One region of the Pseudomonas sp. GL_090 genome, then DNA from elsewhere that is predicted to be linked to it. Evidence: predicted binding sites of a transcription regulator. Region 1 holds the regulator's gene; each other region holds the start of a gene.
The links. The regulator sigma-54, encoded in region 1, starts transcription at its own class of promoters, with help from an activator protein. The targets are predictions, from matches to a motif close to ANTGGCATNNANNTTGCTNT.

Region 1 (3,277 bases):
GGCCTGCTTGGCCCGAACGGCGCCGGCAAGACCACCTGCTTCTACATGATCGTCGGCCTGGTACAGGCTGACCAGGGACGCGTCCTGATCGACGACCTGGACGTCAGCCACCAGCCGATGCACGGCCGTGCAAAAGCCGGTATCGGCTACCTGCCGCAGGAAGCATCGATCTTTCGCAAGCTGTCGGTGGCCGACAACATCATGGCCATCCTCGAGACCCGCAAGGAACTCGACAAGGCCGGCCGTCGCAAGGAGCTGGAAAGCCTGCTGCAGGAGTTCCACATCAGCCACATCCGCGACAACCTGGGCATGAGCCTGTCCGGTGGTGAGCGCCGTCGCGTGGAAATCGCCCGCGCCCTGGCCACCAACCCGAAATTCATCCTCCTCGACGAACCCTTCGCCGGCGTGGACCCGATTTCGGTCGGCGACATCAAGCAGATCATTCACCACCTCAAGGCCAAAGGCATTGGCGTGCTGATCACGGACCACAACGTTCGTGAAACCCTGGATATCTGTGAAACCGCCTACATCGTCAATGACGGTCAACTGATCGCCGAAGGCGACGCAGAGACCATCCTGGCCAACGATCTGGTCAAGGAAGTGTATCTGGGCCATGAGTTCCGCCTGTAAGCGCTGAGCTGTGCCCAGGCAGTCGCCCGGGCACCTGACCGGCCCACTCACCAGCGCCTCGTGCCGACAAGCGTGGTCAGCCCCCGACAAGGGCAGCGCAGCAACACAACTTTATAGTTTTTTATTGTTACAGCGCTCTAGGCAAATCCTTCAGTTTCAGGCATATAATTTGCTTAAGTTTGGCGCCCCGGCGCCCTGTAGTGGATGGCGCATGTGCGCCGGCGAATAAGGTGTTAAGCCCCTGCCATGAAACCATCGCTAGTCTTGAGAATGGGCCAGCAGCTGACGATGACACCGCAGCTGCAACAGGCCATCCGCCTGCTCCAATTGTCGACCCTGGACCTGCAACAGGAAATCCAGGAGGCCCTGGAGTCCAATCCGATGCTCGAACGCCAGGAAGAAGGCGACGACTTCGACAACTCCGACCCCTTGGCCGACAACGCCGAACAAAAGCCCAACACGGATATTCAGGAACCTTCCTACCAGGAAAGCGCCCCTACGGTTGATAACCTTGAGGAAGGCGACTGGAACGAACGCATTCCCAACGAACTTCCCGTCGATACTGCCTGGGAAGACGTTTACCAGACCAGCGCCAGCAGCCTGCCCAGCAACGACGATGACGAGTGGGACTTCACCACCCGCACATCGGCCGGCGAAAGCCTGCAGAGCCACTTGCTGTGGCAACTGAACCTGGCCCCGATGTCCGACACCGATCGCCTGATCGCCGTGACCCTGATCGACTGCATCAACAATCAAGGTTACCTGGACGAAACCCTCGAGGAGATCCTCGAAGCCTTCGACCCGGAACTGGACATCGAACTGGACGAAATCGAAGCCGTCCTGCACCGCATCCAGCAATTCGAGCCTGCCGGCATCGGCGCCCGCAACCTGGGCGAATGCCTGCTGCTGCAATTGCGCCAGCTGCCTGCCAAGACCCCTTGGCTGGCCGAGGCCAAGCGCCTGGTCACCGATTACATCGACCTGCTTGGCAGCCGCGACTACAGCCAGTTGATGCGTCGCATGAAGCTCAAGGAAGACGAACTGCGCCAGGTCATCGAACTGGTCCAGAGCCTCAACCCGCGCCCGGGCTCGCAGATCGAGTCCACCGAAGCCGAGTATGTCGTTCCTGACGTCATCGTGCGCAAGGACAACGAGCGCTGGCTGGTGGAGCTCAATCAGGAGTCGGTGCCACGGCTGCGGGTCAATGCCCAATACGCCGGTTTCGTGCGCCGCGCCGACACCAGTGCCGACAACACCTTCATGCGCAATCAGTTGCAGGAGGCCCGCTGGTTCATCAAGAGCCTGCAAAGCCGCAATGAAACCCTGATGAAGGTTGCCACCCAGATCGTCGAGCATCAGCGCGGGTTCCTCGAATATGGCGACGAAGCCATGAAGCCGCTGGTCCTGCATGACATCGCCGAAGCGGTAGGCATGCATGAATCGACGATTTCACGGGTGACCACCCAGAAGTTCATGCACACCCCCCGGGGCATTTATGAACTGAAGTACTTTTTCTCCAGTCACGTAAGCACCTCCGAAGGCGGCGAATGCTCGTCCACGGCGATCCGGGCGATCATCAAAAAACTGGTTGCAGCGGAAAATCAGAAAAAGCCGTTGAGTGACAGCAAGATCGCTGGTTTACTGGAGGCACAAGGCATTCAGGTGGCTCGCCGCACCGTCGCCAAGTACCGCGAATCCCTCGGGATCGCGCCTTCGAGCGAACGCAAGCGGTTGATGTAGAGCCACGCCACAGCGTTCCAGTGGTAGATCATCTGATCTACCGCTTTATGCACTGGCAACGAAGGAGAAGCTGTATGCAAGTCAACATCAGTGGACACCAACTGGAAGTGACCGAACCTCTTCGCACCTACATCGGCGAAAAACTCGAACGATTGGAGCGACATTTCGACAAGATCACTAATGTGCAGGTCACGATGACCGTCGAAAAACTGAAGCAGAAAATCGAAGCCACGCTGCATATTCCCGGGAATGAAGTGGTCGCCAACGCGGAACATACCGATATGTACGCCGCGATCGACGCACTCACCGACAAGCTGGATAAACAACTCAAAAAGCATAAGGAAAAGACCCAGAGCCTCCTCCAGGGCGCAACCGGTCGTTAACACTCCCTACCCATGATCCGACTTGAAAGTATCCTGACCCCCGGCCGTTCCCTGGTGAACGTGCCGGGAGGCAGTAAAAAGAAAGCCCTCGAACAAATTGCCAATCTGATCGCCCGCGAAGTGCCGGCCCTGGAGATGCAAGATGTCTTCGAGGCACTGATCGCCCGTGAAAAACTCGGCTCCACCGGGTTTGGCAATGGCATCGCCATTCCACATTGCCGTCTCAAGGGCTGTGTTTCGCCCATCAGTGCATTGATGCACCTGGACGCCCCTATCGATTTCGACGCCATCGATGGCGCGCCGGTTGACCTGCTGTTCGTGCTGCTGGTCCCGGAAGCCGCCACCGATGCGCACCTTGAGCTGCTGCGCCAGATCGCCAGCATGCTCGACCGCAAGGAAGTGCGCGAAAAGCTGCGAAGTGCTGCAAGCAACGAAGCCCTGTATCAGGTTGTCCTGGACGAGCAAAACGGTCAGTAATCATGCGCTTGATCATCGTCAGTGGCCGTTCCGGCTCAGGTAAAAGT
Region 2 (3,277 bases), 1.1 Mb from region 1:
GACGCCGGATTCGCTGATCAGCAGGGCGTTTTCGATGCGGCCGTGGATCAGGATTTTGGTGGTTTGATATTGGTCAGGATCGAGTTTCTGGACTAGGCGTTCGTTGAGATAGATGCGTAGTAGTCGGCCAAGGTCGCGAGCGCAGAGCCACGGTTGGTTTTGAAGGAGTAAGGCGTGGAGGTGAAGCTTGTGGCGGGTGAAGATGTGAGGGATTAGAAAGTTTTCTTCCATGGAGCAGTACCCAAGTTCGCTTGATAGATAACTGCCATTTATCGTCGCCAAACAATAAGGGTGGCAGCTGCGTGCGGGTTGGCGAACCGGCCAAGCGAATACCGGCAGACCTTAAGGTCTCCCACACACAGCCGCCATAATTCGAATCGAGATAATTGCCCGAAAACGGATGGTTGCGGTGCATTGCTTGGTTCCAGGTCGCCAAACCCAGTGCTGAATATTCAGCATTGGGATGAGCTTAGAGACCGGATACCTGGCGACGCAATCGGACGGCGGTGTGATGTTTGTAGGACGTTGCCGGGATTGTTGCGGGGCTGAAGATCAAAAGATCGTCCGAACGCGGCCCGAACCTTCGGCAGGTCCTACAGGTGAAGCGCAAGGTCGTTCCGACCTTCAATCGCGAGCAGGCTCGCTCCCACAGGGGGGCTGCATTTCACATCAGAATTTATTCGGTCGGCGGATTCAGCTTCGCTTCCAGCTCCGCCACTTTCGCTTCAAGGCTCTCCAGCCGCGCCCGCGTGCGCGCCAGCACAACCATCTGGCTATCGAATTCTTCCCGGCTCACCAGATCCAGTTTGCTGAAGCCACTCTGCAGCAACATCTTGAACTGGCTTTCGATTTCAGCTTTCGGCAGAGGCGTGTCGCCGCTGAAGAGGCGGGAGGCGGTGCCGGTGAGGGCGTCGAGGAAGTCTTTTGGCGCGAGCATGGGCAATGTCCTGGAAACAATGACGGGCAGTGTATCACGCAGTGTCTATAGTCATTTGCGCGGGCAAGGGATGCACGCTTTTCGCGCATGGGGACGGGCGGTGTCGCACCGTTGTTGTGCGTATCGCGTCGGCTGTTGTTGCGAAGTGGCAGTCATCTGCGGGTAAAGGCTTGAAAACAGTAGTTTTTGTGGAGATGGCAAGCTTTCTGCTTAGACCCTGATGACCCATGCACTGATGCAGTCACTGTGACGAACGCAGTGCGCCAAGCGAAGCGGGGGAGTGTTTCGTGAGGAGCGTCGGACGGGCAGGTCAGGGCCGACGATGCGTTACAAAGCCAGGCACTGCGCTTAGACTTGAGTCGGGTTTGTTTTCCTGGGGCAAGTCCACCAATTCGGGAGAGAGTTTTCATGAAGCTAGTCACTGCCATCATCAAGCCGTTCAAGCTGGACGACGTACGCGAGTCGCTGTCCGAGATCGGCGTGCAGGGCATTACCGTCACTGAAGTCAAAGGCTTTGGTCGGCAGAAGGGTCACACCGAGCTGTATCGCGGCGCGGAATACGTGGTCGATTTCCTGCCCAAGGTGAAGATCGACGTCGCCATCGACGACAAGGATCTGGACCGGGTAATCGAGGCCATCACCAAGGCTGCCAACACCGGCAAGATCGGTGACGGCAAGATCTTCGTGGTCAATCTGGAACAGGCGATTCGCATCCGTACCGGCGAAACCGATACCGACGCAATCTAAGCCGCCACAAACCCAACGCCCCAGGAGAAAACAATATGACTCTGCGTAAATTCGCAGGGCTAGGAGCCCTGTTGTCCATCGTAATGCCCAGCCTTGCTCTGGCGGCAGACGAAGTGGCGGCCCCGGTCCTCAACTCCGGCGACACCGCCTGGATGATGACCTCGACAGCCTTGGTGCTGTTCATGACCATTCCCGGCCTCGCGCTGTTCTACGGCGGCATGGTTCGGTCGAAAAACATTCTTTCCGTGATGATGCAGTGCTTCGCCATTACCGGTCTGATCAGCGTCCTGTGGGTCATCTATGGCTACAGCATCGCGTTCGATACCACGGGCATGGAGCAGGGCGTCGTCAACTTCAACTCCTTCTTCGGCGGCATGGGCAAGGCGTTCCTCGCCGGCATCACGCCAGCCAGCCTGACCGGCCCTGCGGCGCTGTTTCCCGAGGCGGTATTCGTCACCTTCCAGATGACCTTCGCGATCATCACCCCGGCGCTGATTGTCGGTGCGTTCGCCGAGCGGATGAAGTTCTCCGCGATGCTGGTGTTCATGGGTATCTGGTTCACCCTGGTGTATGCGCCGATCGCGCACATGGTCTGGTCCGGCAACGGTGGCCTGATGTGGGACTGGGGCGTGCTCGATTTCGCCGGCGGCACCGTGGTGCACATCAACGCCGGTGTGGCTGGTCTGGTTGCCTGCCTGGTGCTGGGCAAGCGCAAGGGCTTCCCGACCACGCCGATGGCGCCGCACAACCTCGGTTACACCCTGATGGGCGCGGCCATGCTGTGGGTCGGCTGGTTCGGTTTCAACGCCGGTTCCGCCGCTGCGGCCAACGGCACCGCCGGCATGGCGATGCTGGTGACTCAAATCGCTACCGCTGCTGCCGCACTGGGCTGGATGTTTGCCGAGTGGCTCACCCACGGCAAACCTAGCGCACTGGGCATCGCTTCGGGCGTGGTTGCCGGACTGGTGGCAATCACCCCGGCTGCCGGCACCGTTGGCCCGATGGGCGCGTTGGTTATCGGTCTGGCGGCTGGCGTGGTGTGCTTCTTCTGCGCCACCACCCTCAAGCGCAAGCTCGGCTATGACGATTCCCTGGACGCCTTTGGTGTGCACGGTATCGGCGGTATCCTCGGCGCAATCCTGACCGGTGTGTTCGCTGCTCCGTCCCTGGGTGGCTTCGGCACCGTGACCGACATCGCCGCACAAGTGTGGATTCAGTGCAAAGGCGTGGGCTTCACGGTGATCTACACCGCGATCGCTACCTACATCATCCTCAAGGTGCTGGATATGGTCATGGGCCTGCGCATCAACGAAGAAGAAGAAGCGGTCGGCATCGATCTGGCGCTTCACAACGAACGCGGCTACAACTTGTAAGCACGCGGATAAAAAACTTGCCCGGCTTGCCGGGCATTTTTTTGTCTGGAATTTGTCATTGAAGGCTGAGCTGAAAGGTTTTTTCCTACAGGTTTTACGATGTTTGCGTCGGGTGTTTTTGTGCAGCCAAAGGCTTACAGGATTGAAGGAATATTAGGGCCTTTGTTTTTTCCCAGAGCGCGCTAGAATGCGCCCCGAACGTGCGGAGAACTGTATGTGG
Region 3 (3,277 bases), 2.4 Mb from region 1:
CCTTTGTGCCGGGTTAGTCGGCCTTACATGCCAATGGTTTGTACTTTGGACAGAGCGACGGTACCCAGCCCGGCCAGATTGAGCATCAACTCACCGCCAGTCTGGCTGATGGTCACGCTGTTGACGGTCGCTGGCAGGTTGGTGATCAGTGCCACGGACTGCCCATCGATCGTGCTGGTAGCACCGAAGGTGTACGTACCTGCAGCGACCGTTTCGCCCGCGTCATTCTTGCCGTCCCAGATGAAGCTGGCGTTGCCTGCTTTCTGAGCACCCAGGTCGATGGTGCGTACGGTCTTGCCGTCCGCATCAGTGATCTTCAGGGTCGCGGCGGCCACCGACGATGGCACCACCACCGTACCGCTGAGGCTCTTCGACGTGTCGACCACAGCCTTGTCACCGGGTGCAATGACCGAACGCCCCACCAGCGAAGAAGCCTGCAATGCCTGGGACGAGTTGTAGTTGCTGGCCAGCCCGCTCACGGTGTCGTTGAGCGAGGTGATGCCTTCCAGGCTGCTGAACTGCGCCAACTGGGCCACGAAAGCACCGTTGTCTTGCGGCTCCAGCGGGTTCTGGTTTTTCAGCTGGGTCACCAGCAACTGCAGGAATGCATCCTTGCCCAGAGCTTTGTTGCCCGTGGCGCTGCCGGTTGCCGACGCAAGACCATCAGTCGTGGTGGTGGTCTTGACCGAAGAGTTGGCCAGGATGTCCTTGAGGCTCAAACCACTGGTGGAATCGGTAACACTCATCTGAGTCGCCCCTTATCACTGACCGAGGGTCAGGACCTTCTGCATCATGGTTTTGGCGGTGTTCATCATTTCGGCGTTGGTCTGGAACGAACGGCTCGCGGAAATCATGTCGGCCATTTCTTCAACCACGTTGACGTTCGGGTAGTAGACGTAACCCTTGGCATCGGCCGCCGGATGGTTCGGCTCGTAGCGAGCTTCGAGGTTGCTCTGGTCTTCGACCACACCCAGCACCTGCACGCCCTCACCGGCGGCGTCCTGGCTCTGGAACAGCGAGTCGCTGCCGCCGCTCTGCCCGCCCTGGAACATGGTGGCGAATACCGGGTGGCGCGCACGGTAGGTCTGGTCGATGCTCGACGAGACGGTCTCGGCGTTGGCGATGTTCGAAGCGACGGTGTTCAAGCGCGTGGTCTGCGCACTCATGCCGCTACCGGCAATGTTGAAAACACTGGATAGAGACATGGCTTACTCTCCGCGCAGGGCTGACACCAGCCCTTTGAATTTGCTGTTGAGCAGGGTGAAGCTGGCCTGGAAGCCGATCGCGTTTTCCGCGTAGTTCGACTGTTCGAGCTGAGCATCCACGGTGTTCTGGTCGATCGACGGTTGCATCGGCGTGCGATACAGCAACGATTCGTCGCCATTGCCCAGGCCTTCAGCCTCGATATGACGGCTGTTGGTCATGTTCAAGGCGAAGGTGCCGCTTTTGGTTTTCTCGTTCTGCTCGGCGAGCACTTTCGAGAAGTCCAGGTCCCGAGCCTTGTAGTTCGGGGTATCGGCGTTGGCAATGTTATTGGCCAGGACTTCGGCACGCTGGGCGCGGAAGCCCAGGGCTTGTTCGTGGATACCGAGCGCTTTATCGAAGCTGATGCTCATGTCGGGAAACCTTCGGGTGACCTGATTTTTCGTAGGATCCACTTAGCAAGCCCCATGCCAATTCAAAAACCCCCGAAAACCGGGGCTTTCCCGGACATGGCAACGCGGCAATGCCAGAAAAGCGGCAACGGTTTTCCGCCGCATGCCGCTTTTCTGCCGCCTCCTCACCCTTTCAGAACACCACCGGCCACTGTGTGCGAGCCTGCTCGCGATAGCGGTGTATCTGGCAAAGTTGAGTTCAACTGTCAGGACGCCATCGCGAGCAGGCTCGCTCCTACAGGAGAATGCAGTGCTGGCGAAAAATCAGCAGACAAAAAAACGGGAGCCCCTGAGGACTCCCGTTTTTTTGACAACACCAACAGAATCACTTCGCCTGGTAAATGATCCCCGGGCTGCACTGGACCATCTGGTAATGATCCGGCAAGCCGTTCAGCGCTTCGGAAGCACCGAGGAACAGGTAACCGCCCGGCTTCAACGTGCTGTGGATGCGCAACAGGATGTCCTTCTTCACCTCGGCGGAGAAGTAGATCAACACGTTGCGGCAAAACACGATGTCGAACTTGCCGAGGGCCGCGTAGCTGTCCAGCAGGTTGAACGAGCGAAATTCCACACGGCTCTTGATCGGTGCCTTGATCGCCCAGCGCCCCGGCCCTTTCGGGTCGAAGTAACGCTGCAGCCGCTCAGGCGACAGACCGCGGCCGATGGCCAGGCTGTCGTACTCGCCGTTCTTGCAGTTGTTCAGCATGGTGCCGGACAGGTCGGTGGCAACAATCTGCACCCCCATCCGCAACTGGCCCATGTTGACCCGTTCGAACTCGTCGATGGACATCGACAGCGAATACGGTTCCTGGCCCGACGAGCACGCTGCCGACCAGATGCGCAGGCGCTGGCCGGGACTGGCCTTGATCGCTTCGGGCAGTACCTTGTTCTTCAAGACTTCAAACGGGTAAGTGTCACGAAACCACAGGGTTTCGTTGGTGGTCATGGCATCCACCACCTGCTCGCGCAAACCGCTACGCGGCTGGGTCTGCATGCGCTGAACCAGTTCCCCCAAAGACTTGATGCCTTGCTGTTCCATCAGTTTATTGAGACGGCTGGAGACCAGGTACTGCTTGTTTTCACCGAGCAAAATGCCACAGGCTTTTTCCAGGAATACCCGGAACTGTTCGAAATCCAAATTACCCGTAGACAATGATGCCGCCTCTTAAATCGTGTTGACTGCCAGGGACACGGGCCCCTGGCTGATATCTGCTGCTTTGATCCGGTCGACTACCCGGGATGCCAGGTCATCAGGACGGAACTTGGCCAGGAAGTCATCGGCACCGACCTTCTTGACCATCGCCTGATTGAATACCCCCGACAACGAAGTATGCAGGATGATATGAAGCTTTTGCATGCGCGGGTCGTTGCGGATTTCCGCCGTCAGGGTGTACCCGTCCATCTCCGGCATCTCGATGTCGGAGATCATCATCAGGAACTCTTCTTCCGGCTTCTTGCCCTCGTCGACCAGTTTGCGCAGGTAGTCCAGCGCCTGCCGACCATCGTTCAACGCCACCACTTCGACGCCGACCGTTTGCAGGCAACGCGTGACCTGCTTGCGCGCCACCGACGAGTCGTCGACCGTCAGCACGCGCAACGAAAGCGCCTTGTGCTGGGTTTCG

Region 2: the regulator sigma-54 is predicted to act here: its motif matches at 1,131-1,150, upstream of glnK (P-II family nitrogen regulator).
Region 3: the regulator sigma-54 is predicted to act here: its motif matches at 1,659-1,678, upstream of flgB (flagellar basal body rod protein FlgB).

The regions. Positions count from the first base shown of each region.
Region 1 is NZ_CM174452.1:957,968-961,244, reverse strand. It holds gene lptB (LPS export ABC transporter ATP-binding protein) at 1-630, shown strand, start outside; gene AC3ITA_RS04165 (RNA polymerase factor sigma-54) at 877-2,370, shown strand; gene hpf (ribosome hibernation-promoting factor, HPF/YfiA family) at 2,445-2,753, shown strand; gene ptsN (PTS IIA-like nitrogen regulatory protein PtsN) at 2,766-3,230, shown strand; gene rapZ (RNase adapter RapZ) at 3,233-3,277, shown strand, end outside.
Region 2 is NZ_CM174452.1:6,175,280-6,178,556, reverse strand. It holds gene AC3ITA_RS28030 (BRO-N domain-containing protein) at 1-231, opposite strand, end outside; gene AC3ITA_RS28025 (accessory factor UbiK family protein) at 677-937, opposite strand; gene glnK (P-II family nitrogen regulator) at 1,346-1,684, shown strand; gene AC3ITA_RS28015 (ammonium transporter) at 1,720-3,057, shown strand; gene AC3ITA_RS28010 (secondary thiamine-phosphate synthase enzyme YjbQ) at 3,272-3,277, shown strand, end outside.
Region 3 is NZ_CM174452.1:4,918,074-4,921,350, forward strand. It holds gene flgD (flagellar hook assembly protein FlgD) at 24-746, opposite strand; gene flgC (flagellar basal body rod protein FlgC) at 762-1,205, opposite strand; gene flgB (flagellar basal body rod protein FlgB) at 1,209-1,616, opposite strand; gene cheR (protein-glutamate O-methyltransferase CheR) at 1,981-2,808, opposite strand; gene AC3ITA_RS22105 (chemotaxis protein CheV) at 2,821-3,277, opposite strand, start outside.